Regions from separate parts of the Bacillus sp. TL12 genome, predicted to be linked through region 3. Evidence: riboswitches for the same ligand, from Rfam matches in the RefSeq annotation. Region 3 holds a riboswitch; each other region holds the start of a gene.
The links. A riboswitch is a leader RNA that binds a small molecule or an ion and turns the genes downstream of it on or off. The one in region 3 is predicted to bind S-adenosylmethionine.

Region 1 (8,126 bases), on a different contig from region 3:
AAAAGGAATTGAAGAACAATTAAAGCAACAAACATCTGAGCTAGAGCTTATTTTCAAAGCATTACCTGATTTGTGTTTTTTAACCGAGGCTGATGGAACAATTATAGATTATAAAGCTGGTTCACCATCTAAGTTTTACGTACCTGCTGAATCGTTTATGGGGAAAAAGTTTTATGAAGTCTTGCCATCACCTGTAGCACAGCAATTTCGAGAAGCGATTCACCAAGTACAACAAAAAGAATCTACAGTTATTGTTGAATATCCGTTAACACTTAAAGGGAGTATTAGTTTCTTTGAAGCTAGGTGTTTATCACTTTTACAAGATAAGATTATGATAATTGTTCGAGATATTACTGAGCGGAAAAAGACTGAAGAGTTATTGAATAAATCAGATACACTTGCAGCAATTGGACAGTTAGCTGCTGGGGTAGCACATGAAGTTCGAAATCCACTGACAGTGATTAAAGGATTTATTCAACTCTTTCAAATTAATCAAGAAGATCAAGATAAATATTTCGATCTTATGCTGTCAGAAATTGAGCGAATTGAATCTATCCTTCATGAGTTTTTATCAATTGCAAAGACTGATGTCATTCCAACTGAAAAGAAAAATATTTGTTCGATATTAAGAAATGTCGTTTCGTTAATTAATACAAAGGCAATCATGACCAATATTCAAATTGATCTGCATATAGAATTAAAGGAATTAATAATAGATTGCTGTGAAAATCAATTAAAACAAGTTTTTATTAATATTTTGCAAAACTCAATTGAAGCTATGCCAGATGGAGGGAAAATCTCCATTTCTGTGAAAAAATCAGAATGTAAGGAAGTTATTATTAATATAGTGGATGAGGGCGTAGGAATCCCTGAAGAAAGAATAAAAAGGCTTGGTGAACCTTTTTATAGTACGAAAGAAAAAGGAACTGGCATTGGGTTAATGCTCAGTTATAAAATTATTGAAAGTCATCAAGGAAGAATTAGTATTATGAGTGAGGTAGGAGTAGGAACATCCGTTACTATTTATTTACCTATGTTTCAAAGTGAGCAAGGTACTTCTCATTCAGCTATGCCATCTATAACCGGGTCTTTATAATAGAGATTAATTTCCATTTCACATAGAGTAGCAGCAAAGAAAAGAAGCTATCTTACTACCTTGTAAGATAGCTTCTTTTTTTGATTAGCCAGCGAATTGTACTGCAATTTTGGCATGTAAAAAAGCAGTGTCAAATACAGGGATAGAAAGATCTTGTTGTGAAATGAGTAACGGTATTTCTGTACATCCTAATAAAATTCCTTCTGCCCCGTTTTTAATGAGATTTTGAATAATTTGTAAGAAATGGTCTTTGGATTGCTTTGAAATAATACCTTTACTTAATTCGTGGAGAATGACATGATGAATGAAATTTCGTTCATCTTCTTCGGGAATAATTGTTTCAATACCATAATTAGCTAGTCTCGTTTTATAAAAATCTTGTTCCATTGTTTGTTTTGTTCCAAGCAAACCAATCCGTTTCACATTATGTTCAACAATTTCTTCAGCGCTTACATCGCCAATATGAAGAAGTGGGATAGAGATTGCTTTTTCTACTTCTTCCGCAAATTGGTGTACTGTATTTGAACACATAAGTATACAATCTGCACCGGAGTGTTCTACTTTTTGAGCTACTTGAACGAGTTGATTTTGCACTTCTTCATATTGTTGATTTTGTAATAAATTTGTCACTTCACCAAAATCCATGCTATAAAGAACAAGCTTCGCATTATGATTATACTGAGATAAAGTTAGCGTATTAATATGTTTATAATAAAGAGATGTTGATTCCCAGCTTAATCCACCAATTAATCCGATTACTTTCATGTTCAATTCCTCCCGTTAGCTCGCTTTGTTACATCAATTATTCCATAATTCCGATAAGAATACAATGTTTTATTCATCCCGCACTAACGGGCAGTAATACTCCCACCTCAAAATTCGGCGGGAGCAAAGAAGTTAGGTGGGAGATAAACTGCCCGTAAAGGCCCGATTGGTTCAACTAATAATCAGTGGGGGATGAGGAAACCCCCCACTGATTAAAGTTTCACTTTATCTATTTTACACAAAAGTGGAAATAGTAAGAAAAATATTAAAATTAATTTACGTTAATGAAATAATACAAATTACAAACGAATACTTATCCAGAGAGGTGGAGGGAACGGCCCGATGAAACCTCAGCAACTCCTATTTATTCATACAAATAGGAAGGTGCTAATTCCACAAAGGACATATTGTCTTTTGAAAGATAAGGGAATCATATATTTCATATACAAATGGCCTCTTATAACAGAGGTCATTTTTTATTAGGGAGAAAGGAAGTGAATGTTCATAATTCAATGATTTTTCACATAGGACTAATAGAAACTAACTAGAATGAGAGGAGAATTCATATGAACAAATTATCTACAAAATTAGTCGTAGCAATTGGGATCGGTTCTGCAATATATGGTGTATTAGGTTTATGGGGACTTTCAATTGCCCCAAACACATTTATAAAACCTGCTCTGGTTATATTAACAATTTTTGGTGCAATTTTCGGTCCATTTGCAGGACTTTTGATTGGTCTTATTGGTCATACAGTAACAGATACTATCGCTGGATGGGGAATATGGTGGGGATGGGTACTTAGCTCAGGCATTATTGGATATACGATGGGACTTGTACAAAAACGAGCAAGTTTCAGTGTGAAAAATGGAACATTCCATAATCGAGATATTACATATTTTGCTGTAACAGGTTTACTTGGGATTGTTATTGCAATTATATTTGCAGGCGCTTTCGATATTATCGTGATGGGAGAGCCTTTAGATAAAATTGTTATTCAAGTATTTGGTGCAACGATTGCAGATGCCCTTGTTTTCTTAATCCTTGGTTTACCAATTACACTTGGATTAGCGAAAGCAAATAAAAAACATACACATTTAAAAATTGAAAAGTAGGGATAGCACAATGAAGCCGATTATTTCCTTTGAACAATTTACATTTCAATATCAACAAGTGACAGAACCTACTTTAAAGAATATTACACTCCATATTTATCCAGGTGAAAAAGTATTGATTGCTGGTCGAAGTGGATCAGGAAAATCTACATTGGCCCATTGTATAAATGGGCTAATCCCTTTTTCCTATGAGGGATCAAGTACTGGGAACATTTCAATATGTGGTAAGGATCCACGAAAAAGTAGTATTTTTGAGCAAAGTAAGCTTGTAGGAACTATTTTGCAAGATCAAGATTCCCAGTTTATTGGGTTAACTGTAGGGGAAGATGTTGCATTTTCGTTAGAAAATGATTGCGTAGAACAGAAAAAAATGAAGGCTGTTGTTATGGACTCTTTGCAGAAAGTTCAGATGCATACATTTCATTCACGAAGCCCACATGAATTATCTGGTGGCCAAAAACAAACTGTTTCTCTTGCTGGTCTACTAACGACAGATGCCGACATATTACTATTCGATGAGCCATTAGCAAATTTAGACCCAATAAGTAGTTTAAAAACAGTAGAACTTATTCAAAATGTACATCAACAATTAAATAAAACAATCGTTATTATTGAGCATAGAATAGAGGAGATATTAAAATTAGACCTAGATAAAATCATATTAATAGACGACGGAGAAATTGTAGCAATCGATTCACCAAAAAGGATTTTACAAACAAACATGCTACAAGAAATAGGATTAAGAGAACCTGTATATATTGAAGCATTAAAAAACATAAAAATGAATATTTTAGATGAAGAATTATATCCAATTGGAAGTTTAAATCATGAGAGGTTGAATAAAGCGGTTAAGCAATGGATGTTAAATTCTACTACGTGTAAAAAACAACAAAAAAAAGAAATCCTATGTAAAATAGAAAACATTTCATTTTCATATTCTCACAATGGTTTTACATTGAGGGACCTAACACTCTCCATACAAAGAGGAGAAATTGTAGCATTATTAGGACATAATGGTGCAGGTAAATCTACATTTGCACATTTATTAACTGGAATGAACAAAGCACAGAAAGGAAAAATTGTACTTGATAATGATAATATAACTTCATGGTCTATTCGGAAGCGTGGAGAAGTGATATCTTACGTTATGCAAAATCCTAATCACATGATTACACAATCTATTGTTTGGGATGAGGTTGCTTTTTCATTAAAATTACAGAAGGCTTCTAGCTCAGAAATACATAAACGAGTGGAAGAGGCGTTGCAAATTTGCGGGCTATATCCATTTCGAAATTGGCCGATTCAAGTGTTAAGCTACGGGCAAAAAAAGAGGCTTACCATTGCATCAGTTTTAACAATGAATCCGAAGCTCATCATCTTAGACGAGCCAACTGCAGGACAAGATTATTTTCATTATAAACAATTTATGTCTTGTATAAGTGTATTAGCAACACAAGGAATATCATTTATCTTTATTACACATGATATGAACTTAGCTTTAGAATATACAGACCGTGCAGTTGTTCTTCATCAAGGAAGAATACTTGCTGATGATACTGTTCTAATCGTATTAGCAAATAGCGAAGTATTGCAGCAAGCTAATTTACAGGAAAGTTCGCTAACTACATTGGCAAAATTGAGTAAATTCCCTTTTCCAGAAGTTTTTGTACAAATGTATATGGAGAAAAAAAGGAGGGGGGATTATGAGTAAATCAGGTTTATTCTATATAGAAAATCATACATATTTTCATCGTATGGACGGCGCAATTAAGTTGTTGTTATTTATAATCTGGATGACTCTTACATTCATATTTTTTGATTTTCGTATTTTATTATGCTTGTTTTTCGTTGGTTGTTTTGGGTTAGTGATCGCTAAAATCCCGGTAAAAAAAGTTGTAATTATATTTAGTGTCATTTTCACATTTAGTATGTTAAATTCAGCGATGATTTTATTGATTACACCAACCCATGGATCTGAGATAACTGGTACAAGTACAGCATTCTTGCATGTTGGATACGCTACTATTACATTCGAAACGCTTTTTTATGCTCTTACGCTTTCGTTAAAATATTTTACGTTATTACCATTTACACTTATTTTTATATACACGACACATCCAAGTGAGTTTGCTAGCAGCCTATATAAAATTGGTTTACCGTATAAGATTGCCTATGCAATAAACATTGCACTCCGTTACATACCGAATATACAAGCGGAATACAAATTGATTAAACAGGCTCAAGAAGCAAGAGGTGTACCATTTGAAAGAGGAGAAGCGAATTTTTGGGAACGTATTAAAAACCGGGTACTCATTTTTGGGCCACTTGTTACTCAATCTTTAGAGCGAATCGATACCGTTTCAAATGCGATGGATTTACGAGGATTCGGAAAAAAAGAGAAACGAACATGGTATTTTACAACAAAGGCAAAACAAGAGGACTATATAGGGCTCATTATTGGTATTATAATTTTATTACTTGCCATTTATTTGAAATTAAATGTTTTCAAAGGGTTTTGGTATCCATTGTAAGTTTCTCAATGTTATTCGGATAAAATTTAGGCACTCGCGGAGTGCTTTTTTTAATTTATCCAAGACATGCTCCAAAATTACATAGATACATACTGTATAATACGAACCCGTTAATAAACGATCAATTATCCATTGGTTTTATACTAAAAGGAGGAGAAAATATGAGTCACGGTGGTTCTTGCGGTTTTGGCGGAGGATTTGCTTTATTAGTTGTTTTATTTATTTTATTAATTATTGTTGGATGCAGCTGCTGGGGCGGAGGGTATTAAAAAACAAACGATTTTTTAATCATTCGTCGCAGAATTATAGAATCAGAAAAACTATTAAAGATACTTTTTTCGTATCTTTACAAGATTCAACATGAAAAAGGAGCTATCATGCTCCTTTTTCCAATAGAAATTTTCTAGAGTTTTGATTTTTTTGTGTACCGGTGATTGATTCTGATTGAGTTTTACAAATAAAAAACTTAATACATACATAAAGAGTGGTACAGCTATGCTAATCAATGAAAAATGAAATAGGGACGGCTGTGATTTAAATCAAAATTGTACTGAAATCAATTTTTAGTATGCATCATTTTGGAAGATACTTTTTTTCTTGAAAAAGAGTTAGGGATGATTTTAGATTGTTGAGGTGATTACATACATGCCAATGTTGGATGTGGACAGTAGTAGTCTATATTATATCGTTAAGGGAAAAGGGGTTCCTATTGTTTTTATTCATCCCCCTGTACTTACTTGTGTGAATTTTGAGTACCAAATCGAGGAATTATCCCAAAATTTCAAGGTAATTGCTTTTGATATTAGAGGGCACGGAAGGAGTCAGTATTCAAAACAACCGATAACTTATCCATTGATTGCTGAAGACATTAGATGTTTGTTGGATCATTTGGAGATTAAAAAAGCATTTGTATGTGGATATTCGACTGAAAGCTCTATCGCATTAGAATTTTTATTGACTTTTGCTGAAAGAGCGTTAGGGGGGATGTCAGAAGTTAGGGGTGGATATCTAAAGAATAAGATTTCACTTGGCGTGAAACTTGCGAAATTGGGAGCAGTTTCATTTTTAGCATGGTCTATTTCATGGGGCAATTCAAATACACATAAATTGTTCAAAAAGATGTTTAAAGAAGCACGAAAAGGGAATGCCAAAAATATCTGGCAATATTATCGTTATAGTTTGCATTATAATTGTACGAATCAGCTCGGGAATATCCAGCTTCCGGTTCTGTTAGTTTATGGTCATAAAGATAAGGTATTTTATAGTCATGCGAAATTACTGCATGGAAAATTGCCATGTAATGAATTAAAATTCATTGATAACGTAAAGCATCAAATTCCTACAAAAGCAGCAAAATGTTTAAATGAAATGATTCAGCAGTTTGTTTTTATTCATACCGATATGAGACTTTTTCCATACTCATAGAGATGAATGGATATTAAGGTTTTTATATAACTAATTTATGCAAAATCTTATAAAAGCATAGCTAATTTTTATATAAGGGAAAACAAAAAGGAGCATAGGAGCTCCTTTTAAATCAAGATTTTATTTTATTAAGCAACCTCATTATTTTGTGGAAATGTAATCGTTAAAGTCGTTCCTTTATTAACAATACTCTTTATACTTAAAGTGCCGTTCATCGTTTCAATGATTTTCACTGCAACCATCGTACCTAAACCGGTTCCTTTTGTTTTTGTGCTAAAATACGGTTCGCCAAATCGATTTATTTGTTCTGGCGTCATACCAATTCCACTATCCTTAATAACAATCGTAACTTTGTTTTCAAAAACCGATGATTGAACACGAAGTTTCCCGCCATCTGGCATTGCTTCAATGCTATTTTTTACCAAGTTTAAAAAGCATTGTTGAAAATGCTGTGTATTCCCAATAATGGATCCTGTTACTAATTCTTCAGAAACATTTATAGAATTCATATTACATAATGGCATCATCATACTTATTACTCTTTTTAATTCTTGATCTATTATAATGTTATCAACTTTTTGTGATGCAGGCTTAGCGAATGTTAAGTAATCATCAATGATAACTTGTGCACGGTTTAACTCTCCCAGAATATGTTCAATATATTGTTCTCGTGACTCTTGTGATAAATCTGGTGTTTTAAGGAGCTGAGTAAATCCTTTTACTACAGTAAGAGGATTTCTAACTTCATGCGAAATACTTGCAGCAAGTTGACTCACAATCTCCATTTTCTCCATTTTTACTAATTTGGATCTCATCATAAAGGCATCTCTTAAAACTTCATTCATATATACAACAAATAACATGATAATCGGGGGCAGTATAATAAAATAAATAATATATGGCTGTGTAATTGGAAAATCCGATGAAATTACAGCGATAAATGTTGTAAGTAAAGCAAGGGAAAAAGGTAAAAATATTGACATAATGAGTTTCTTTCTTCTATTTAATTGATTAAATTTAGAAGAGGCAAGAGCGGTGAAAATTAGCATTACAATATAAACAATAACAGTTAAAAAGTTCACACCATAAAAAACAAATCGAATTAATAACATGATAGTTAATAAAGCAATTCCAACCGGTAAGCCACCATAAAGTGTACCTATGAAAAATGGAATTTGTCTTAAATCATGAACA
Region 2 (8,126 bases), on a different contig from region 3:
AAATTCAAATTAAAAAATTAACATCAAACCATTCTTTTGAGATGGGTGAGAGCATCCAGCCATGCATAGAAGCGGTCAGTGCCTTTTTAGCCCTATGCCATGTAAAAACAGAAGGAGATAATGAGTGAAAGCCTCTTTCTGTTCTTCATAGCCTCAATTTATCCCGCATTAACGGGCAGTAAGGCCTCCACCTCAATATTCAGTGAGAAACGAGGAAGATAGGTGGCGGATAACTGTCCGTAAAAGCCCGATTGATTCAACTAACCATCCGTGGTGGATGAAGAAAACCCCCACGGATGGAAGTTTCACTTTATATGTTAAAAAATCAAATTGGATTTATATACTTTGCTGCCACCATACTGGCAGCTTTTTTCGTTAAAACTCTAACCTTTTCTTTACAAAATCTTATTATTCCCTCAATAAAATCTTATTAAAATAGAAGATATCATCTGAATATATATGTAAATGAGAGGAGAGAGGTTTCATGAAGGTCAGCTCCTTATATAAAGTAGAATGTTACATTTTCAAAGGAATTAACCGTTACTTTGATCAAAAAACATTAAATATCTTTTTCCGCACGATTACACATATCGGTGGTGCAATCTTTTCTATCTCACTCACGTTATGCTTTCTTATCTTTTTAAAAGGTCTTCTGCACAATGCCGCAATTGCAGCAGCTCTTTCATTAGCAATCAGTCACATTCCTGTGCAAATTTTAAAAAGATGGTACCCACGTAAACGGCCTTATTTAACAATTCAAGATGCGAAATACCCATTGCATCCATTACAAGATCATTCATTTCCGTCTGGTCATACAACAGCTATTTTTTCAATTGTTGTTCCATTTATTTGTTATGATACAAGCTTGGCAGCCTTTTTACTTCCATTAGCAATGATTGTAGGAATTTCCCGTATCTATCTTGGGCTTCACTATCCATCAGATGTACTTGTAGGTATGTGCCTTGGCACATGTTCTGGCATCATCTCTTTTTATCAATTCATTCCACTTTTCATGTAAAGGAGCGATTGGATGAGAGTCGCCATATTTACTGATACATTTACACCGCAAGTAAACGGCGTGGCAAAAACATTAGATCGTTTGACCTGTTATTTTCAAAAACAAAATATTTCCTATTCCGTATTTGCACCGCAGCATACAGCAGAAGATGACTTCGTAGCCAATGTGAATAAAATGAGAAGCATCCCGCTGAAAATACTATACCCAGAATGCCGATTTGCTTTTCCAACTCCGCGTATTAAGCGAGAGCTTCTTAGCTTTAGACCCGATATCATTCATGTCGCTACCCCTTTTAACATAGGACTATGCGGCATGTATTACGCAAAAAAATTAAATATCCCTCTCGTCGGTTCTTATCACACTGACTTTGATGCCTACTTGAAGTATTATAAAATTGAATTTTTCTCCAATATGTTATGGAATTATTTAAAATGGTTTCATAGCCATATGCAAAAAAACTTTGTCCCTTCTCTTGAAACATTGCAGCAATTAGCTAAAAAGGAATTTCAAAATTTATATATATGGGCACGGGGAGTAGATGGTTCTCTCTTCCATCCTGCTTACAATAAAGACGTATTCCGAAAAAAATATAATATTACTGCTCCACACATTCTTTCATATGCCGGACGCATCACCCCTGAAAAAGATATTGAGACACTTCGTATATTGATTCAAACAACACTTAAAGAACGAACAGATGATATTCATTGGCTTATTGCCGGAGATGGCCCCCTTGCCAAAGAATTACGTAAAACCGCGCCAACAACTAACGTAACCTTTACAGGATATTTACAAGGAGAAAGCTTAGCAGAAGCTTATGCATGCTCTGATCTAATGGTATTTCCATCGACCACCGAAACATTTGGCAATGTCGTACTTGAATCACTTGTATGTGGTACACCCGTAATTGGCGCAAATGCTGGCGGAATAAAAAATATTATTACAGATGGAAAAACAGGGGTTCTTTGTGAACCAAAAAATGTGAACTCATTCTTATCATCCATTTATCAATTGTTAAATAACGAAGAAATGCGGAAACAACTGAGCATAGCTGCTAGAACCTACGCTACTACACAAAGCTGGGACGAGATTTTTTACGGCTTATACATGCAATATGAAGAGGTGCTTCAGCAAAACAATACCGGACTACTTGCCTAATACTCATAAAATAAAAAGGTATGACGCTATAACGTCATACCTTTTTATTCTTTTTCTCATTCAGTAACCGGACATATTCCTCTTGTGTATTTACATTCATAAACAATTCCTTCGCCACATTCCATTCTTCTTCCATCACATACTTTACATGACACTGCGATAAAAGCTGTCCCACACTTCGTTTTTCTTCATGTAACAATGCGTATATTTTTTCTTTTACACGATCATGATATGCCGCTAATAATGGCTGCTTTCTTCCATCAATAACCGGAATAATAGCTTCATATTCATCATCTATTTGCCTTGTTAATACTGTGATCCACTCATTTGAAAGATTTGGCGTATCACAAGGAGAAACGATATACCACTCTGCATTTATATGCTCCATTCCTGATACAATCCCCGCAAGCGGTCCATCTCCTTTATAGGAAGGAATATCTTCTATAACAGGAACGTCTACTAAAGTAACAATTCTTTCTCTTATATCAGGATGACTAACGCTAACGACAACTACATCTTGCACGGTAGTCTGCATGACCTGAACAATGTGTTCGATAAAAGTATGTCCTTGCCAGCTTGCTAAGGCTTTTGGCTCACCAAAGCGCCTCGACATACCACCTGCCAATACAATTCCTGCTATTTTTTTCATTGGCGATGCAGCTCAAATGTAATGTGTCCAAGCTCAGGTAAAATCAATTTATTCATCGCAAGACGAACCGCTCCGCTAGAACCAGGCATCGAAAAGACAACTTTTCTCCCTATTGTTCCACCAATCGCTCTACTTAGCATTGCAGCGCTACCGATATCTTCTAAGTAGCTAATCATTCGAAACAGTTCACCAAATCCAACGATTTCCTTATCTAATAATGCTGAAACGGCTTCAATTGTCACATCACGCTTCGTAATGCCTGTTCCGCCGTTTGTTAAGATAACGTCAACATCTTCTTGGTGATAGCCAGATAATACAGCTTGCCTAATATCTTCTTTATCATCTTTTATAATTTCATAAGCAGTTACCGTATGTCCTGCTTCTACTAATAATTCTTTTAATAACTTACCGCTCTTATCTGTCTCTTCTGTACGTGTATCAGAGACCGTAATAATTTTGCAGCGCACTTTTTTTGGCGCTTGTTTTTTATGCTCTATAACGCTCATTTTTATTCGCTCCTTCTTATGAACTACTCATAATTTTATCATATCGGATAGAAAATCTATCAAATATGAAGTACATCACACTTACATAATTATGTAGTGAACGGATAAAGCATTATGATACAATATTAGTATATATAACCATAAAAAGGGAGCTTTATGATTCGAGTGCTATTTAACACTATAAGGCGACATATGCCAATTATCCCATTTCTCATTCTTCTAAACCTTTGCCAACTCATTGCCTATGGATGGGATATCGATGTTTTAAAATTATCTGCCAAAATGTCAGATAGTTCTGACCACACATACTTAACAAGTACAGCAAGCCCTCTCGTACTCGCCTACTTATTTCAATGGACTTGGGATCGTTCGAAACAATCTGATACGAAATAATTTTTTCATAGGAGGTTTATCCATGGAACTTTATCAAAAACTCACAACCGTATTTATCCTTCTATTTGTCGCTTCCATCAGTGCCGGGATGGCGTTAAAGGATGCTGTTCCTTATTCAGCAATCGGTGGCTGGAGATTCGCGACGCTCTTTTTGCTATGCAGTGCATTTTGTGCTGAAAAAGCGCGTCAAAAGAAAGGTTGATGGCATTGTTTCGCAAAAAATCTACACTCTGCTTGGTTAGCTTCCTAAATTTGATTCCATAATTATGTGCAGTGGAATTAGCCAATCTACATGTAAATAGAAAATCCATACAATAAAAAAAGCTTTGCGCCTTCGCGCAAAGCTTTTTCTTCTTATATTATAGACCAGCTTGCTCTTTTAAAGCTGCCGCTTTGTCTGTACGTTCCCATGAAAGGTCTACATCAGTACGTCCGAAGTGGCCGTAAGCTGCTGTTTGTTTGTAAATTGGGCGACGTAAGTCTAACATTTTGATAATGCCAGCTGGGCGAAGATCGAAGTTGTTACGAACTAGTTCTACTAGTACTTCTTCAGATACTTTACCAGTGCCGAATGTATCAACTGAAATTGATACTGGTTGTGCTACACCGATTGCGTATGCAAGTTGTACTTCTGCTTTGTCAGCAAGACCAGCTGCTACGATGTTTTTCGCAACATAACGAGCTGCGTACGCTGCAGAACGGTCAACTTTTGTTGCATCTTTACCAGAGAATGCACCGCCGCCGTGACGAGCGTATCCACCGTAAGTATCAACGATAATTTTACGTCCTGTTAAACCAGCATCCCCTTGTGGTCCACCGATTACGAAGCGGCCAGTTGGGTTAATGAAGAATTTTGTTTCCTCATCCATTAATTCTGCTGGTACGACAGCTTTGATTACATGCTCTTTTAAGTCACGATCGATTTGTTCCCACGTAGCTTCTGGGTGATGCTGCGTTGAAATTACAATTGTATCGATGCGTACTGGTTTACCATTTTCATCATACTCAACTGTAACTTGCGTTTTACCGTCTGGACGTAAATATTCTAATGTTTCATCTTTACGTACTTCCGTTAAACGACGAGCTAATTTGTGAGCAAGTGAGATTGGAAGTGGCATTAATTCTTTTGTTTCATTACATGCGAAACCAAACATTAAACCTTGGTCCCCTGCACCGATTGCCTCAATCTCAGCGTCAGTCATTTGACCTTCACGTGCTTCTAACGCTTGGTCAACACCCATAGCGATGTCAGCAGATTGCTCATCGATAGATGTTAAAACTGCACAAGTTTCTGCATCGAATCCGTATTTTGCACGAGTGTAACCGATTCCTTGGATTGTTTCACGAACGATTTTTGGAATATCTACATAAGTAGAAGTCGTAATTTCCCCCGCTACCAATACTAAACCAGTTGTTACTGTTGTTTCACAAGCTACACGTGCGTTTGCGTCTTTTGCTAAGATCGCGTCTAAAATTGAATCAGAAATTTGGTCACAAATTTTATCTGGATGTCCTTCAGTTACAGACTCAGATGTGAACAGATGACGTTGTTTTGTCATGTGGTAAACCTCCCTACAGTAATTGTATATATTGTACGGAACTCATCCTTAATTTGCCACAAACTGCGACATTCATTTATTCTCCCACACAAGCATAAAGAAAAACCTTTCCTATTTATAGAGAAAAGGTTTAATTTGCTACTTGCATACTGCTTTTTGCCCTTCGCTCTTATCGTTCGAGACCTTTCGCCTCGCACAGGTTTTAGCACCTATTCACTTGTTTTTACCAATACAAGTGAGGTTGCCGGGCTTCATCGGGCCTGTCCCTCCGCCAGCTCGGGATAAGAGAGTATCCGTCCCAACCTATACTAAAGAAATGATATTCATTTGTCAATTAATATTCACATATTCCTACAAGTTTTTCGCATTTCTCCCCGCATTAACGGGCAGTAATATCCCACCCCAAAAAAATTTTGAAAGAACAAAGAAGATATATGTAATAACTGCCCGTAAATGCCCGATTGGTGAGGGCTAACCATCCGTGAAAAACATACGGATGGAAGTTTCACTTTATGTCGAATAAAATATTAATAGGAAAATTATACATTCACACAAACAAAAATAAATAAATAGTATACATTATTTATATGATTGTGTTATACTCTTGGTGGGGATTACGAGAAATATTTCATTAAAATGAAAAGGATGGTATATAAATATGAGTACTGTGAATGTCCAAATTGGATTACACGAATTACTGAACGGAAGCAATGCACAGGTTCAACTAAGCGTTCCACAATTAGTGGAAAAAGTACTAATGAGAAATGAAGGAAAATTAACTTCTACTGGTGCCGTCTCTGCTTCTACAGGAAAGTATACAGGACGTTCTCCTAAAGATAAATTTATTGTGAAAGAAGCATCGGTTGCAGATAAAATCGCTTGGGGATCTGTAAACCAACCGATTTCTGAAGAACATTTTAATAAATTATATACAAAAGTATTAGAATACTTAAAGGAAAAAGACGAATTATTCGTATTTAAAGGATTCGCTGGTGCTGATCGCAACTATCGTCTTCCATTACAAGTTATTAACGAATATGCATGGCACAATTTATTTGTACATCAATTATTTATTCGTCCAACTGAAGAAGAATTAGCAAATCATGAATCTGAATTCACAATTGTTTCTGCACCAAGCTTTAAAGCAGATCCAGAGATTGACGGCACAAACTCTGAAGCATTTATCATGGTTTCATTTGAAAAACGCATCGTATTAATCGGTGGTACGGAATACGCTGGAGAAATGAAAAAATCAATCTTCTCTATCATGAACTTCTTACTCCCAGAACAAGATATTTTATCTATGCACTGCTCTGCAAACGTAGGTGAAGAAGGCGATGTTGCTTTATTCTTCGGTTTATCTGGAACAGGTAAAACAACGCTATCTGCTGATCCACACCGTAAATTAATTGGTGACGATGAACACGGTTGGTCTGATAATGGCGTATTCAATATTGAAGGCGGTTGCTACGCGAAATGTATTAACCTTTCTCATGAGAAAGAGCCTCAAATTTTTGATGCAATTACATTTGGATCAGTGCTTGAGAATGTTGTAATTGATAATCAAACACGTATTGCAGATTATAATGATACTACATTAACAGAAAATACACGTGCTGCATACCCAATTGATGCGATTGATAATATCGTAGTACCAAGTGTTGCAGGACATCCAAATACAATTATTTTCTTAACTGCTGATGCATCTGGAGTATTACCTCCAATCAGTAAATTAAATAAAGAGCAAGCTATGTACCATTTCTTAAGCGGTTACACTAGTAAATTAGCTGGAACTGAGCGCGGCGTAACATCTCCGCAAGCAACATTCTCAACTTGCTTCGGTTCTCCATTCTTACCACTTGATGCATCTCGCTATGCTGAAATGCTTGGTGAAAAGATTGAGAAACATGATGCGAAAGTATTCTTAGTAAACACTGGCTGGACTGGCGGCGAATACGGCGTTGGAAAACGTATGAACTTAGGTTACACTCGCGCAATGGTACAATCAGCATTAAACGGCGAGCTTGATAAAGCTGAAACAGCGAAACATGACATCTTCGGTCTTGAAGTACCACATCATGTACCAGGTGTACCTGATGAAGTATTAATGCCTGAACAAACATGGGCTGATAAAGCAGCTTACAAAGCAAAAGCAATCGAACTTGCAAATGAATTCAAAGAAAACTTCAAGAAATTCGAGAATGTTTCTGAAGATATTATCAAATTGGGCGGTCCAATCGCTTAATTTAAACCTTTACTGTCTGAATGACCTTTACTCATATGAATAAGCATGTTGTAACCTAAAAGGATCGCGTACTCACCGACAAAACCCATGCGACTTTGCTGGTTACACATACTTACAATAAAAAAGAAGCTTACGATAAAAACGTAAGCTTCTTTCTTTTACTTTCGTGGTACTCCTAATGCAAACTTCCTACCCACTTGCTCCCTTTGCTTTAACACACGGCATGGAGCAAAAAAAGCATTGACCGCTTCTACACATCGCCGGACGCTCTCTCCCTACTCAAAAAGAAAAGGAGTATACCAGGAGGGGAAATTTATATATTTTGATTTCCCAACATACACATCACGGCTTCAAAAATAAAAGTGGATTTCCCTCTCACTTGCTCCCTTTGTTTTCACACACGGCATGGGGCGAAAAATGGCACTGACCGCTTCTATCCATGGTCGGACGCTCTCTCCCACCTAAAAGAAAAGTTTTTTTGGTTTTTGTACTTATCTATTTCCTCGCATCTTTCATGCTGTAATACCCTAAATTAATAACAATTAAGAAATAACCACCCATAATTCCAACAGCAAACGCCCACATAACCATATGATGT
Region 3 (8,126 bases):
TCCGACTGGCCTTAAATAATCTCCTAATGTACGGTACGGTGCTTTCCCTTGTCTTGGGAATGAAAAACGCTCTAACACACGTGTATGGTCTTCTGGATTATAAATAATGATCGTTTGTCCATCACTTTGGGCAGGGAAAAATTGATAAACAGCTTTTGGCTTTAGCCAAGACTGCCCTTCTTGCAACAATTCATCAATTAAATTGTTTAATTCATGCGCCCTCTTATCACCTTCTTTTAATAACTTTTTCACATTTCCTTTTAAGCCAAGGTGATGTCCAATTAACATTTGTCTATTTAAGAATGGTGCAAGATGCGAAACTGGGATATCACGAAGTACGACCCGCTTTGTTGAATCTGGTATCATAACTTTCGCTTGTGGCAACGGTTCAATGACTGTTGGTATAACCTCTACTTTTTTCTTCTCTTCTTTCACAATATGAAGATGGCGATTTTTTTTATCCAACTTCATCTGTTCTCTCTCTTCTTCTTTTTGTAATCGATTGATCAGATCAAGCCCTGACATTGCATCGCTTGCATACATTACAAGTCCACCATAGGAAGGTGAAATACGATTTTCTGTAAATTTTCTCGTTAGCGCCGCCCCCCCAACAACAATTGGAATATCAATATTTGCCGCTTGTAAATCTTCAGCCGTTGCTACCATTTGTTGCGCTGATTTTACTAATAATCCAGAAAGCCCGATAATATCTGGTTTCTTTTCTTTCACTTCTTGAACAATGCGATCAGAGCGGACATTGATTCCTAAATTGACAATATCATAGCCATTATTAGATAAAATAATTTCTACCAGGTTTTTCCAATATCATGTACATCACCTTTTACAGTTGCTAGCAATACTTTTCCTTTTTTCGCACTATCACTAGATTCCATATAAGGCTCCAAATATGCTACAGCTGCTTTCATACTTTCTGCACTTTGCAAGACTTCAGCAACAATTAGCTCATTGTTATTAAACAAACGACCTACTTCATCCATCCCGGTCATAAGCGGACCATTAATAATATCAAGTGGCTTTCTTCCTTCTGTTAGTGCGAGACTTAAATCTTCATGCAATCCCTGCTTCGTTCCTTCTACAATGTAATTTGCTAATCTTTCATCAAGCGTTAATGTTTCTTGTATGACCGTTTCTTTTTTCTTCGCAACCCGATAAAAGTTTGTAAATTCTTCTAGTGTTTCTTTCGTTGTTTCGAATAAGAGTGCATCTGCGAGCTCTTTTTCCTCTTCTGGAATGGATGCATAGCGCTCTAGTTTTTCAGTATTTACAATCGCATAATCAAGCCCAGCCTTTGTTGCATGATATAAAAAGACCGAGTTTAGCACTTCTCGACCAGCTGGCGGTAACCCAAACGATATATTACTTACTCCTAAAATCGTTAAGCACTCTGGCAAAGCTTCTTTAATAAGGCGAATTCCTTCAATCGTTGCTGCTGCTGAACCGATATATTCTTCATCACCAGTTCCGACCGGAAAAACAAGCGCATCAAAAATAATATCCGATGGGCGTATACCGTATTTCTTCGTTAATAAATCGTAACTTCTTTTTGCGATTTCTAACTTTCTTTCTGCACTAACTGCCATGCCATCTTCATCAATCGTCCCAACTACAATTGCCGCACCATATTTCCGGAGAAGTGGCGTCACTTTCTCGAATCGCTCTTCTCCGTTTTCTAAATTAATAGAATTAATGACACCTTTCCCTTGTATGTACGTGAGAGCTTTCGCCATTACATTTTCATCCGTTGAATCTATCATAATGGGAACCTTTAATACTTTCGTTACTTCTGCCAAAAAACTCTCCATATCTTCCACTTCATCACGATCTGGATCAGCCATACAAATATCAATAATGTGAGCATTTTTCTTCACTTGCACCCTTGCAATCTCAGCAGCCTCCTCAAAATTCCCTTCAGCTACTAATCGTTTAAACTTTCTTGACCCAATAACATTTGTTCTCTCACCAACGAATAACGGCCTCATAGAATCATCATATTGCAATGCTTCTAAACCACTAATCCCATGACCTTCTCGCTCATGATTTTCACGTGGTTTGAGAGACTCAAGTGAATCTTTTATCGCTCGTATATGATCAGGTGTCGTCCCGCAGCAACCACCAATAATATTAATCCAGCCTTCTTCAGCAAACTGTTTCACCTTCTCTGCAAGTGAAGTTGGTGACTCATGATAATGTCCATCCTCGTCTGGAAGACCGGCATTTGGATAACAAGAAATATAACACTCTGAGAGATCTGATAAAGAACGAATATGTTCACGCATAAATTCTGGTCCTGTCGCACAATTTAATCCGACAGATAATGGTTTCATATGCTCAACTGATAAATAAAACGCCTCGATTGTTTGCCCCGCTAACGTCGTCCCCATCGGCTCAATCGTTCCTGAAATCATAAGCGGGACCGTATGATTCGCTTCTGTGAATGCTTGTTGTATCCCTAAATACGCCGCTTTCACGTTACGCATATCTTGGCTCGTCTCTACAAGCAATACATCAACGCCGCCCCGTAATAATCCCCTAGCTTGCCTAGTGTATGCCTCAATTAATCCTTCGAAGGTTACACCACCAGTTACACTAATTGCTTTTGTCGTCGGCCCCATAGCACCAGCTACATATATTTCTTTACCACACTCCTTTACCGCTTGTTTTGCTAGAAATGCCGCTCTTTCATTCAACTCTTCATCTAAATGAGATAACTCGTAATCATGTAATACAATATTCGTAGCACCAAACGTATTTGTTTCAATAATATCCACTCCTGCTTCAATATAAGCTTTATGGATATCTAAAATAACATCTGGTCTTGTTTTTACTAAGTATTCATTACATCCTTCATATTCTTCGCCGCCAAAATCTTCTGCAGTTAAATCTGCCTGCTGAATCATCGTTCCCATGGCACCATCTAATATTAAAATATCATTTTGTAATCTCTCTTCTATCGGTCTCATCAGTTGACTCCTTCTTTCACTTCTTGCTTTTCTTTTACATACTTAACGAGATTTTCTGTAATTTCATATTTCAAAAATGGTGTAATGAGATAAATACCGTTAAAGTATTTCATCGCAGCGTCAATTAACTCTTGTGAAATGCGAATCCCTTCTTCAATTGCAGATTCTTGCGTATCGTGTCCATCCATTCGTTGTCTCACTTCTTCGGGCAATGTAATGCCTGGCACCTCAAAATGAAGAAAGTCAGCATTCCGCTTACTTACTAAAGGCATAATACCAATAAAAATCGGCTGTTCTAAGTGATTTGTCGCCTCGTATACTTCTTCAATTAAATCTACATCGTAAATGGGCTGTGTTAAGAAATACTCTGCACCAGCTGCAACTTTTCTCTCCATCCGCTTCACCGCTGCTTTTAAATGCCTCACATGCGGGTTAAAAGCTCCTCCAACAGAGAATCTTGTCGCAGAACCAATCGATTTCCCTAAAATAGAACGTCCATCGTTCATTTCCTTAATCATTTTAATTAATTCAATAGAAGATAAATCATATACAGACGTCGCTCCTGGAAAATCACCAACACGAGCTGGATCACCTGTTAAAGCTAACACTTCTTCCATTCCTAAAGCTGATAAACCAAGTAAATGGGATTGTAGGCCAATCACATTATGGTCACGGCACGTTAAATGCGTCAGCACTGGAATATCGTGCTTCGTTAATAATGCCCCCATTGCCATATTTGAAATGCGCGGAGATGCTAACGAGTTATCTGCTAACGTAATCGCATCTGCTCCCGCTCTTTTCAATGCCCTTGCCCCTTCAAAAAAACGCTGCGTATCTAATGTTTTTGGGGGATCTAGTTCAACAACAACTGTTGTTTGCTTCTTCGCTTTTTCCGCAAGAGTAACATGGGTGCTAGCACGTTTTGTTTGCATAGGAACCACTTGTTGTCTTTGAGCGATTTGTTTTTCTGTAACAGGCGTTACATTTGTAATCGCACGCTTCATCGCTTCGATATGTGCTGGCGTTGTACCACAACATCCCCCTAACAAGCGAATACCTTGTTCAATAAATTTCGGTGTCATCTCTTCAAAATAAGCAGGACTTCCTTCATATATGTAACGCCCTTCTACATAGTTTGGAAGGCCTGCATTTGGATAAGCTGACAAATACCCATTTTTCGGAATCGATATCATTTTGAAAGCTTCCGTCATATGAAGCGGTCCTAACTGACAGTTTAAACCGACTACATTTGCACCGTAATCTAAAAGCTGTTTTAATATTTCATTTACATCATTCCCATTTTGGGTTGTGCCTGCTTCATGAAGAGCTAACTGTGCAATAATTGGAATATCTGTTTGTTTTCGCAGTACTTTCACCGCATGTAGCAATTCGAATTCATCATAAAATGTTTCTAATAATAATCCATCAACCTTTTCTTCTAATAATGCCTCGGCCTGCTCAAGTAGCATAAATTCCCGTTCCATATCAGTCGTTGTAACGGCTCCAATATGCTTCATACCACCAATCGTCCCTAAAATAGCATTCTTGTCTGTCACGGCTGCTTTTGCAAGCTTTACTGCTGCTTTATTAATTTTGGTAACCTGATTTTCTAAACCATACATGCGCAATTTTGCTTCATTTGCACCATATGTATTTGTTTGAATAATATCTGCACCGGCAGCTACATATTGTTTATGAATAGATATAATTAAATCTGGATCTGATAGATTTAATTCTTCAAAACTACTTTGCAAACCATGAGAATGTAATAATGTACCAACTGCTCCATCACCGATAATAATCCCTTTTGATAATAAATCTAGAATTTTCACTTGTCTCCCTCTTTTCTATCAATATAAAAACCCCCTCTTCACCTTGAAGAGGGGGACATCATCAATCCTCCTCTTATCATGCAAAACAAATTGTTCTGCAGGTATTAGCACCGTTTCAAACATTTCGTTTGAAGGTTGCCGGGTTTCACAGGGCCTTTCCCTCCACCGCTCTCAATAAGAGTTTATCTTAATTATTCATTTATTTTTTAAAAGGAAATACGTGTACCTTTTAACAATCTTTGTTAATTTTCTAATAAACTTATCATGGGACAAACTAAAAGTCAATGAAATTAAAAGGAAAATAAAAAACATTTAAAATAAAGTTGCAATTCAATTATCTTTTATTGTAAAGTTAAAAGCATAATAAAATTTCATACAAATTATTCTTATCTAGAGAGGTAGAGGGACTGGCCCTATGACACCTCAGCAACCATTAACATGTTCGTTAATAAGGTGCTAATTCCAGCAAATTGTGAAAAGATTTGACAGATAAGAAGAAGACTATATTCGCATGAAAGCCTTCTTCTTAGAAGGCTTTTTTTATTTTTTATCAAGGAGGAATTCAACATGTCAACAATTGAAACAAAACTAGCTCAAATCGGGAATCGAAGCGAAACGACTACAGGAACGGTTAATCCCCCTGTTTACTTTTCAACAGCTTATCGTCATGAAGGAATCGGAAAATCAACAGGTTTCGACTATTCACGAACTGGAAACCCAACACGCGGCCTTTTAGAACGCGCAATTGCTGATTTAGAAGAAGGGGAACAAGGATATGCCTGTAGTTCGGGAATGGCAGCGGTTCTTCTTGTTCTGTCTTTATTCCGGTCTGGAGATGAACTTATCGTATCAGAAGACTTATATGGGGGAACCTATCGGTTATTTTCAGAACATGAGGAGAAATGGAATATTCGATGTAGATACGTAAATACACAATCTATAAAACAAATAGAACAAGCCATTACTTCTCAAACGAAAGCTATTTTTATAGAAACTCCAACCAATCCATTAATGCAAGTTACTGATATCGCAGCTGTCGCAACTGTTGCCAAACGACACGGAGTCCTTCTTATTGTAGATAATACTTTCTACACTCCCTATATACAACAACCATTAACAGAAGGAGCAGACATTGTTCTTCATAGCGCCACAAAATATTTAGGTGGCCATAATGATGTATTAAGCGGACTTGTCATTGCAAAAGGTCAAGCGCTTTGTGAAGAACTTGCCCACTATCATAACGCTTCTGGTGCTGTATTAAGTCCGTTTGATTCGTGGTTATTAATTCGCGGGATGAAAACATTAGCTCTTCGTATGAAACAACATGAAGAAAATGCAAAGAACATCGTTTCTTATTTAAACGAGGAAGATGGTGTAACCGATGTTTTTTATCCAGGAAGAGGTGGCATGATTTCATTTCGTCTTCGCGATGAAAAATGGATAAATCCTTTCTTACAATCTTTATCCTTAATTACCTTTGCAGAAAGCCTTGGCGGAGTTGAAAGTTTAATGACATATCCAGCAACACAAACACATGCAGATATTCCAGAAGAAGTGCGTACAGCACGCGGCGTATGTAATCGTCTCCTCCGTTTTTCTGTAGGTATTGAAAATGGTGATGATTTAATTCAAGACTTAAAGCAGGCTATTAAACATGTAAAAGAAGGTGTGAGAATATGAGTTATTCTTTAGATACACTCTTACTTCATAACCACTATAAACATGATTCACAAACAGGCGCGGTTAACGTTCCCATCTATAATACATCAACATTTCATCAATTTAATGTAGATACATTTGGTAAATACGACTATAGTCGCTCTGGAAATCCAACACGTGAAGCACTTGAGGACATAATCGCTTTATTAGAAGGGGGAACAAAAGGATTTGCCTTTGCATCTGGAATTGCAGCGATTTCTACTGCCTTCCTCCTTCTTTCACAAGGTGATCATGTTCTCATTTCAGAAGATGTATATGGGGGAACGTATCGTATTGTAACAGAAGTTCTGTCTCGTTACGGAATTTCACATACATTCGTTGACATGACGAATTTAGAAGAAGTAAAACAAAGCATTAGACCAAATACAAAAGTCTTTTACATTGAAACACCATCTAACCCATTGTTAAAAGTAACCGACATTCGTGCCGTTTGCGAATTAGCAAAATCTTCCGGGGCACTTACGTTTGTTGATAACACATTTTTAACACCATTATTCCAAAAACCACTTGAACTAGGAGCGGATGTTGTACTTCATAGCGCAACAAAGTTTATTGCTGGTCACAGTGATGTTACAGCCGGATTAGCGGTTGTAAAGGATAAGGAACTCGCTCAAAAACTTGGTTTCTTACAAAATGCATTTGGCGCTATATTAGGGCCACAAGATTGTTCTCTCGTTCTTCGCGGCCTGAAAACATTACACGTACGCCTCGGACACTCAGCAACAAATGCAAATAAAATTGCTCATTACTTACAAAAACACTCAAAAATTCAAAATGTGTATTACCCTGGATTGCAATCACACCTAGGCTATGACATACAACAAACACAAGCCCAATCTGCCGGTGCTGTTTTATCTTTCACGCTTCAATCTGAAGATGCTTTGCGACAATTTTTATCTCAAGTTAAACTTCCTGTCTTTGCAGTAAGTTTAGGAGCTGTGGAATCCATCCTTTCTTACCCTGCAAAAATGTCACATGCAGCACTATCACAAGAAGCACGTGATGAAAGAGGGATTTCTAATTCATTGCTCCGTTTATCAGTTGGCCTTGAAAATGTAGATGATTTAATTGCTGATTTTGAAAATGCACTTTCTTATGTCGAAGAACCTGTGAATGCATAAAACAATTCCCAGCCAATATCACATAAAAAGGATAGACTGATTACATCCATCTGGTCTATCCTTCTTTATTACTTAATTCATATATGCGTCCTTCTGTTAAAGATAATACGCCATTAATATGTCATCTCCATAGGAACCGTCTTCATATTTCACTTACTTTCTCTGCCTACCTTCTTCTCTAAAACCCGTGCGCTCATAGACTTTAATGGCCCGATCATTAACGGAAACAACCCCTAAACAAATTTTCTCTAAACCTTCCTGCCTTTTTGCCCAATGAATAAGAAATTGTATGAGTTTCGTTCCGATTCCTTGATTGCAATATGTTTCTTTAATCCCCATTCCCATTGTTCCTGCATGTTGTAAGCGTTCTTGTTTGTAGCGACTAAAAATAAGAAAACCAACCACTTTATTCCCCATCTCAATCACTATATAAAGATTACCTTCTTCAACACTTTTCTGTATTTTTTCTCTTT
Region 4 (8,126 bases), on a different contig from region 3:
GTTAAAACGGTTAAACTTAATACAAGGCCCGAACGCGCTTCAACAAGTAGCACTTTCCACACGATTTGCAGCGGTGACGCCCCCATTGCCTCAGCGGCTTCAATCACTCCTTTTGGAACTTCGCGCAGCGCTTGCTCTACGAGTCTCGCAAAATATGGAATAGCTGCTACTGATAAAGGAATCGTTGCGGCAATTGGACCAATTGTAGTTCCTAATAGAGCTCTTGTAAGTGGTACTAGTGCAACTAGTAAAATGATAAATGGAAATGAACGAATAATATTTACAATGCCGTTTAAAATACGATGAACTATATTTTGTTCCAAAATTTGTCCTTTGCTAGTAAAATATAAAATTACCCCTAAAGGAATACCTAAAATAATTGCTGCTCCAACTGACAGTCCAACCATTAATAATGTTTGTAAAAGTGATGTCCAAATCTCTGGAAGGAGCGGGATAACATTATTGAACATGTGCAATGCCCCTCTCTTGCTCTACTCCTAATAAGAGTTTCGCAATTTCTGTTGTTGGTTTTAAATGTTGGTCGCGTAAGTGGAATGATTCAACAACTTCTCCTTCTTCCATTACCGCGACTTTATTACAAATTTGTTTAATGACATTCATTTCATGCGTTACAATTACGATTGTAACTCCTAACTCTTTATTTATCTTTTGTAAAAATTGCAAAATAGATCGTGTCGTTTTCGGGTCGAGTGCCGATGTCGGTTCATCACAAAGTAATACCTTAGGATCATTTGCTAATGCACGAGCAATCGCAACACGCTGTTTTTGTCCACCGCTTAGTTGTGAAGGAAAATGATGTGCTTTATCACTTAAACCAACGATCTCCAAGCATTCACTTACACGTTTTTCTTTCTCTTCTTTTGAAACGGATTTTAATTCTAATGGCAAAGCAATATTATCCGATACACTTTTATTATGAAGAAGATGAAAGTGTTGAAAAATCATCCCGATTGACTGTCTGGCTGCTCGTAATTCTTTCTTTGATAGCTTTGTTAAGTCTTCACCATTTACAATCACCGAACCAGAATCCGGCTTTTCCAGTAAATTCATTGTACGTAATAACGTAGACTTTCCCGCTCCACTTAAGCCAGCAATTCCATATATATCATGTTCTTCAATTTGCAAAGATACTGATTTTACACCGTGAAATAAACCTTCTTTCGTCTGAAACGTTTTATTGATATCACGAAGCGTTATCATGTTCACTCACTCCTTTTCAATTGATTTATAAGCATCGTCTGCTAGTAATGAGAGTGTTACATCATCCATTGGTGGATTGTGCAAACCAGCGCGAACATTTAAATAATACCGGTGCAGTGGATTCTTTTCAGATAAACTTTTTGCTCCCACAATTCTCATTGCCTTATCAACAATTGATATCGCCGCATTCGTCGCAATATATTTCGCTGCTGCTAATTCTGCTTGCAGGGATTGTTTATCTTCCGCCTCACCATATTTTTTCGCAACTTGGTATAAAAAAGTACGAGCTTGCAAGAGTTCGAGTTCTAATTCGCCTACTAATCTTCTAACGTTTGGAAGCAAACTGATTGGATGGTTTAAACTATTCGGTTGATATGATTTTGCAAAATCAACCGCATAATTTCTTGCGGCCTGTGCAATTCCTAAATAGCATGCTGGTATATGAAGTAACCATCCAATTCCTTTTGGTTTCGCCTTCGAACCTTTTATATCTGTAAAAAATTTATCTGGGATTTCAACATTCTGCAGTACAAGATCATGGCTAGCGGTTCCACGCATCGCAACACTATCCCAAGTCTCTTCAATTAACACACCCTTTTCATGTCTTGGGATTACAAATTCTCCGATCTCATCTCGCCCTTCAATACTCGCTGAGATGATGAAATAATCAAGTACAGGTGCCATCGTTGTAAAAGTCTTTCTTCCGTTTATAATCCACTTATCGCCTTTTTGGACAGCGAGCGTTTCTGGCTTTCCTCCCCGCGTTGGGCTCCCTGTCTTTGGTTCAGTTGCTGCCCGGTTAAAAAGAGCGCCTTTTTTTACTTCTTCACAAAACCACGTAAACATCTCAGGTTTCCATGAGCGATTTTCCGCAAGTTCTTTCACTATTCCAAGATGCCAACCGATTGATAAAGCTGTTGCCCCGTCTCCCTCTGCAATCTTTTCTTGAAATAAAACAAAATCATACAATGAAATGGCCTTTCCTCCGACATCTTTTGGTAATGTTAACTTCGTATAACCGATATTCTGCAACTCTTTAATATTTTCAAAAGGAAAAGATCCGAGTTCACTCAGTTGATGTTCCCTTCCTGCAAATTGCGGAATTAATGCCTTTATCTTCTCCAATACGAGAACTTGTTCTTCTGTTTCTATAAATGATAATGTCATATCAAGATCTCCTTTACTTTAAGTAATCAGGAAGCACAAATCCTTCAAATTGTTCTTCAGATTGAATCATCTTTTTAAATTCTGGTGAATGGTACGCTTCCATTAAGTCTTTCGCAAATTGTTTTTCTTTATCTTCATCACGAACCGTAACAATAATTCTATGTTGCGGAGGTGTTTTTTCTAATTCCAATGCTTCTTTTAACTTATGTCCAGATGAAATGACAAGGTTTCCGTTAATAATGCCGTAATCTAAATCTTTCATAGCTCTTGGTATTTGTGGTGATTCAAGTGGCACTAATTTGAAATCTTTCTTTTTAAACGTTATGTCTTTTTCAGAGATTGTTAAAATATTTACATTTTCTTTTAATTTCACCCAGCCAATCCCTTCTAAAATACGTAATGCTCGTTCTAGATTAACTGGATCATTTGGTACCCCAATCTTCATTCCATCTTTCAAATCATCTAATGATTTATGTTTTTCAGAGTATACACCTTGAGGTGCTGATGGAACTTGAATAATACTTGAAATTTTCGCATTATTTTCTTTTGCGTAAGACTTCATAAAAGCAGTACTTTGAAATATATTTGCATCAATATCCTTATTCGTTAACGCTGGATTTGTTTCGTTTGGTGAATTAAACTCAACAATTTTAATTTTATATCCCTTTTTTTCTAAATACGGTTGTACTGCTTTTTTCACTTGATCGCTATATGGACCAGGTGTAAACCCTAAACGAATCTCTTTTTGATCGCCCCCTGATGTCTGCGTACAACCAGTAATGATAAATAAACTACATACAATACTTACAAGTGCAAAAAATAATCGCTTCATCCTTTCTCCTCCTATTAAAAAACAACCTTACATATAAAAGAAGGTTGTCATTTCTTTTCCTTCTTATCTACTCGGAATTAGCACCTTTTTATTACAAATAGGTTGCTGAAGTTTCATCGGGCCGTTCCCTCCACTTCTCTCGATAAGATTATATTTGATTATGCTCTCTATTGTGTCACTATTCCGATGAAAATACAAGGTTTTTATTTTAAAATTTTTCAATAATTTGTAAATATATAGAAACCCTAACCCATCTTTATATAAAAAAGGATAGACTCCGTAGAACCACTCTACCTTTGTCTATCCTTTTCTTTATTTTTTAATCACCTTTCAAAATACGTAAAGGTAACGATGCGACATACCCAATATAAGAACATAATTCTTTAAAGAAAAATGGAATTTCTGTATCTAATGTTTTATATGCTGACGTTGGCGTTGGTGATGCATATGCATCCATCCCAATATGCTTCGCTATTTTCATCGCTCGCTTCATATGAAGAGGATCACTTACAATCGTGTATGTATGTAAGCCATTATCAATTCCAACCTGTTTCGCATTCTTTAAATTATCTTCTGTAAAACGCGACTGTGTTTCAATTAATATATCTTCATCCTTTACATTATGCTTTAATGCATACGCTTTCGCAGTACGTGCTTCTTCCTGCTCTGCTTCAAATTTCGTACCACCTGTAAAAATAATTTTTTTAATACTTCCATTCTTATACAAAGAAATCGCATGATTGATTCTTTCACGAAATACAGGAGATGGTTTTCCGTTCCAAGAAGCCGCCCCTAGTACAACAGCAGCATCTGTATCTACCTCGTCCGTTTTAAAGCGATAATTCCAAATATCGTAAGCTGCATAACTTACAAATAGAATGATAGAACTAACCATGAGCAAGAACACCTGCAAGACTCTTCTTTTTTTACTTTTCTTATTTTGTTTCATTTGTACTGGCCCCCGTGCATTATCCATACTTCTAAAAAATAATCTATTTTAAATCATTATATTTGAGTTCATTTGAAAGAAGGCACTTTTCTCAACAATTGATTGGTGCTATAAAGGGTTTTCATTCAAATAGAGGATTTTTAATTTACTATTTTTTGTGGTTCATATTTTATGAATTTGATTTATGTACAAAATTTCTTATGCAACTCTATTGTAACGAATTTCTTCACAGAAGGGAATGATGAAACAAAAGTATATAAAAGAAGTAATCATTTTGTAAGAAAAAAAGAAGGGATTTTTCTATTTTCATAGAAATGCACCTCTTTTTTCTATCTATTTTATAATCCAATATTTCATATGCTGTTCTTCCAGTACACATTTGAATCCTGTTTTTTCTAAAACCTTACTTGAGGCAATATTACTCTTGAAACAATCTGCTTTAATGATTTGCACCTCATTAGTCTGCTGTAGCCATTCAACGAAAGCTTTTGCCATTTCAGTTGCATAGCCATTCCCTTGATATTCTGGCACAATACTATATCCAATCTCTACTGTACCCATTGAATCAGGTGCACCTTTACAACCCATATCACCAATAATCACATTATCTTCCTTATGAATAATGAGGCCACTCCACTTACTTTGCTCCGGATTTTTTCGTAAACCTTCCGCAATCCACGATAAAATATCTTTATAATCAGGCATGGGCCATTCTAAAGATATTTTATATGGTATGATTTCTTGCAGCTCTCCTCTTCCTTTTATCGTTGCCTCAACAAACTCTAATGTAAAGGGAATCATCTTCAGTCTCTTTGTTTCAATATTTACCATGTATACCTCCTATTTATACAAATCCATTTTTTTCAGTAGTTGTTCTTTCACAACTGGCCACTCACTCGAAATGATGCTATATACAACCGCATCCCTGACATAGCCACTCGGCAACTTTCTTTCATTTCTTAGTACACCTTCTTTTACCGCACCAAGCCTTTCAATTGCGCGCTGTGCTTTTTCATTGCGCAAATCTGTCTTTATTTGCACACGCAGCATTTGCAATTCTTCAAACGCATATTGTAATAATATGTACTTACATTCGGTATTGATACTTGTTCGTTGTACACTCGGATGATACCAAGTTTGGCCAAGTTCAACCGTTTTGTTATCATTGGAAATACTATACAAACGTGTACTCCCTACAACTTCATTCGTTTTTTGATCTATCACAACAAATGGTAAATCCGTTCCCCTTATATAACGTTTTACTGCCGTTTCAACATATCGCTCCATATCTTGATAGCTTTCCATTTTAAATATTAAATACGTCCATATTTCCTTATTTCCTTCCACAATTGAAAACAATTTTTCTACATCATTTGCACCCATTAATCGTAACATTGCTCTTTCATTTACTATTTCCATAAAAAAATCCCCTTTTCTATGTATATAGCTATATTATAGTTTGCCGCTCAGTATATATCAAAATATTCAAAATATCATTTTCTACCACTTTAAATCCAATCATACAGAAAAAAAAGACTCCCCTTTATAACGCAAGTGAGCCTTTTTCACCTCTCAAAGTAAAATATAGAGAATATATTTAATCCCTTTTCTCCAAATTATTATTTTTGTGCTCTAAAATTTTTTCTAACAAATTTTCAATAGATTGCAATCTCAATTTAATTTGAAGTCCGATCGTAATGATACTAAATATAATTCCTCCCAACATTCCAAACAACAAAGAATCCATATTATCTCTCCCATTATTTATTTCAATAACCGTATACATGCCAAAGCTTGTACATGGTGAATGGTTCGCACCCCAAAATTTCTTTTACTAGAAATCCAAAAGAAATCACTTTAATAATATAAGAGTGACCTTTACACTCTTAAAGCAACACATATGCAATTGGCGTAATAATCACCAATGTTAAAATTGTTCTTTGCACATACAAAATAATAAGTTCAGAAACTTTTAACGGAATATCTGTAGACAAAATACATGGAATCGACGCTGAAAAAAATAAAATAGATGATACCGATACAACGGCAATGACAAACTTAGTTACAAGCGGCGCACTCACAACAAGTAATGATGGTAAAAACATCTCAGCAATTCCAACTGATGCTGCTTTTGCGGCTAGTTCGGCTTCTGGAAGTTGCAGCAGCCATGTAAATGGATAAAAAATATAACTAATCCAATCAAATACCGGCGTATACTTTGCTAGTAAAATACCGATTAATCCAACTGACATAATAGATGGCAAAATTCCCATCGTCATAATGAATCCATCTTTTAGGTTGATTAAAATATTTTTCATCACACTTGGCGCAGATTTCGATACTTCTAATGCATCTTCCCAAGCACGTTCTAACTTCTTCTCTTTATAGACTGGTTCTGGAAAACCTTCTTTAGTAATGTATGTATCTGGTTTTGTTCGTAGTGGTGGGATTCTCACAGTGATAGCGGTTACAATGAATGTTACGATAAGTGTGGTCCAAAAATATAAATTCCATAAGTGCATAATGTTTAATGTTTTGGCAATGATGATCATAAATGTTGCCGAAACCGTTGAAAAACCTGTCGCAATAATTGCTGCTTCTTTAGTCGTATACTTTCCTTCTTTGTACACACGATTAGTAATGAGCAAGGCCAAAGAATAACTCCCAACAAAAGAAGCAACTGCATCAATTGCTGATCGTCCCGGTGTTTTCCATAGTGGCCTCATAATTGGTCTACAAAATGTACCGATAAACTCTAATAGGCCATAGCCAACTAATAATGCTAAAAATGCCGATCCAATTGGGACAAGTAAGCTTACCGACACGACTAGTTTTTCATAAAGAAACGGTCCAACATCAGGAGCAAAAAACCAAGCTGGTCCTATTTTAAAACAGTACAATACTCCAAATATGACTCCAATTACTTTTAAGAGTGAAAAGCACATATCTACAATGGACGCATTCCATTTCTTTGTATAAAACGGATATATTGCACCAATTGTCATGACAAATAAAGCATAATATGGGACAGCTGATGGAACTACTGCTCGAATCCAAGATACAATGTGGTCAATCATGATTGATGACGTACCATTGATTGTAACAGGAACAAAAAACATAAAGATACCAATCAAACTAGCAAGGATAAAACGAAGAATGATTTGTTTCTCCTGCCCTGTTTTTACGATTTTGTTTTCTAATTCAATTTGACCCAATTCCTCTACACCTCCAGTTATCTAAATATTCTGTATAAATAGTTCGTACTCCTCTTTTTTCTGTATATATTAAATAACAACTGTAAGATGTAAGTGTAAACCAACTATCCGAAAAAGGATGGGAGCTATTTTCCCATCCTTTTTCGATACTTATTATGACCATCTACCACGCCAATATGCTCAAAACCATTATTTTTGTAGAAGTTGTTTAGTTTCGTATTATTTGCAACACAATCTAACTTTAAGAACGTTTTGTCAGTATTCATATTATCTTGAATCCACATCAAAGCCCCTTCGCCTATTCTATTTTTCATACACTTAGGGATAATCGCTAGTCTATGTAAATATAGTGAATCAGAAAGAGCATCTTCACCAAAAATATGGCGATCCCATTCACTTTGTATGGAAGACAGTGTAAAAGTGCCTATTATTTCATTCTCTTTTAAAATGATGTAAGTGTTTTTATTGTTTATAGCTTGAATGATTTCTTCGTCATCTCCACCTGCTAAGAGATACTGCCACTGGTCGATTTCTTTCTCTTTTAACCACTGTGCAACTTCTTTTAGCATATGGATAATGAGAATACTTTCCTCGCCATGTGCAGTTCTAATTTGATAACCTTCAAGAGTATTTTGATACAATGTTTCTTCCTCCTTTTTCGTACCTCGACTCTTTATTTCAATAAAAAAGAAATAATCAATTTACCTTTAATAAGGAATATAATTTTTCTCCTCGTAACTTA

Region 1: it holds a riboswitch for S-adenosylmethionine, as region 3 does, so the genes downstream of both, LOK41_RS13290 (ECF-type riboflavin transporter substrate-binding protein) here and LOK41_RS00755 (bifunctional homocysteine S-methyltransferase/methylenetetrahydrofolate reductase) in region 3, are expected to answer to the same signal.
Region 2: it holds a riboswitch for S-adenosylmethionine, as region 3 does, so the genes downstream of both, metK (methionine adenosyltransferase) here and LOK41_RS00755 (bifunctional homocysteine S-methyltransferase/methylenetetrahydrofolate reductase) in region 3, are expected to answer to the same signal.
Region 4: it holds a riboswitch for S-adenosylmethionine, as region 3 does, so the genes downstream of both, LOK41_RS12180 (MetQ/NlpA family ABC transporter substrate-binding protein) here and LOK41_RS00755 (bifunctional homocysteine S-methyltransferase/methylenetetrahydrofolate reductase) in region 3, are expected to answer to the same signal.

The regions. Positions count from the first base shown of each region.
Region 1 is NZ_JAJJBY010000012.1:8,577-16,702, forward strand. Features, by position in the region: gene LOK41_RS13280 (PAS domain-containing sensor histidine kinase) at 1-1,096, shown strand, start outside; gene LOK41_RS13285 (aspartate/glutamate racemase family protein) at 1,181-1,861, opposite strand; SAM riboswitch class I at 2,172-2,289, shown strand; gene LOK41_RS13290 (ECF-type riboflavin transporter substrate-binding protein) at 2,428-2,976, shown strand; gene LOK41_RS13295 (ABC transporter ATP-binding protein) at 2,987-4,687, shown strand; gene LOK41_RS13300 (energy-coupling factor transporter transmembrane component T family protein) at 4,680-5,507, shown strand; gene LOK41_RS13305 (YjcZ family sporulation protein) at 5,669-5,776, shown strand; gene LOK41_RS13310 (alpha/beta fold hydrolase) at 6,153-6,932, shown strand; gene LOK41_RS13315 (sensor histidine kinase) at 7,061-8,126, opposite strand, start outside.
Region 2 is NZ_JAJJBY010000002.1:113,537-121,662, reverse strand. Features, by position in the region: gene LOK41_RS02575 (phosphatase PAP2 family protein) at 485-1,018, shown strand; gene LOK41_RS02570 (glycosyltransferase family 4 protein) at 1,031-2,176, shown strand; gene mobA (molybdenum cofactor guanylyltransferase) at 2,211-2,825, opposite strand; gene LOK41_RS02560 (MogA/MoaB family molybdenum cofactor biosynthesis protein) at 2,822-3,331, opposite strand; gene LOK41_RS02555 (hypothetical protein) at 3,488-3,724, shown strand; gene LOK41_RS02550 (hypothetical protein) at 3,747-3,926, shown strand; gene metK (methionine adenosyltransferase) at 4,084-5,283, opposite strand; SAM riboswitch class I at 5,450-5,571, opposite strand; gene pckA (phosphoenolpyruvate carboxykinase (ATP)) at 5,942-7,528, shown strand; gene LOK41_RS02535 (ATP synthase subunit I) at 8,024-8,126, opposite strand, start outside.
Region 3 is NZ_JAJJBY010000001.1:124,209-132,334, forward strand. Features, by position in the region: partial or broken gene metH (methionine synthase) at 1-2,981, opposite strand, end outside; gene LOK41_RS00755 (bifunctional homocysteine S-methyltransferase/methylenetetrahydrofolate reductase) at 2,981-4,813, opposite strand; SAM riboswitch class I at 4,884-4,994, opposite strand; SAM riboswitch class I at 5,197-5,309, shown strand; gene LOK41_RS00760 (methionine biosynthesis PLP-dependent protein) at 5,381-6,493, shown strand; gene metC (cystathionine beta-lyase) at 6,490-7,653, shown strand; partial or broken gene LOK41_RS00770 (N-acetyltransferase family protein) at 7,807-8,126, opposite strand, start outside.
Region 4 is NZ_JAJJBY010000010.1:129,471-137,596, reverse strand. Features, by position in the region: gene LOK41_RS12195 (methionine ABC transporter permease) at 1-470, opposite strand, end outside; gene LOK41_RS12190 (methionine ABC transporter ATP-binding protein) at 460-1,221, opposite strand; gene LOK41_RS12185 (acyl-CoA dehydrogenase family protein) at 1,228-2,388, opposite strand; gene LOK41_RS12180 (MetQ/NlpA family ABC transporter substrate-binding protein) at 2,402-3,220, opposite strand; SAM riboswitch class I at 3,281-3,369, opposite strand; gene LOK41_RS12175 (YdcF family protein) at 3,540-4,169, opposite strand; gene LOK41_RS12170 (GNAT family N-acetyltransferase) at 4,503-5,000, opposite strand; gene LOK41_RS12165 (GNAT family N-acetyltransferase) at 5,010-5,588, opposite strand; gene LOK41_RS12160 (YjiH family protein) at 6,056-7,384, opposite strand; gene LOK41_RS12155 (GNAT family N-acetyltransferase) at 7,510-8,025, opposite strand; partial or broken gene LOK41_RS12150 (aminoglycoside phosphotransferase family protein) at 8,081-8,126, opposite strand, start outside.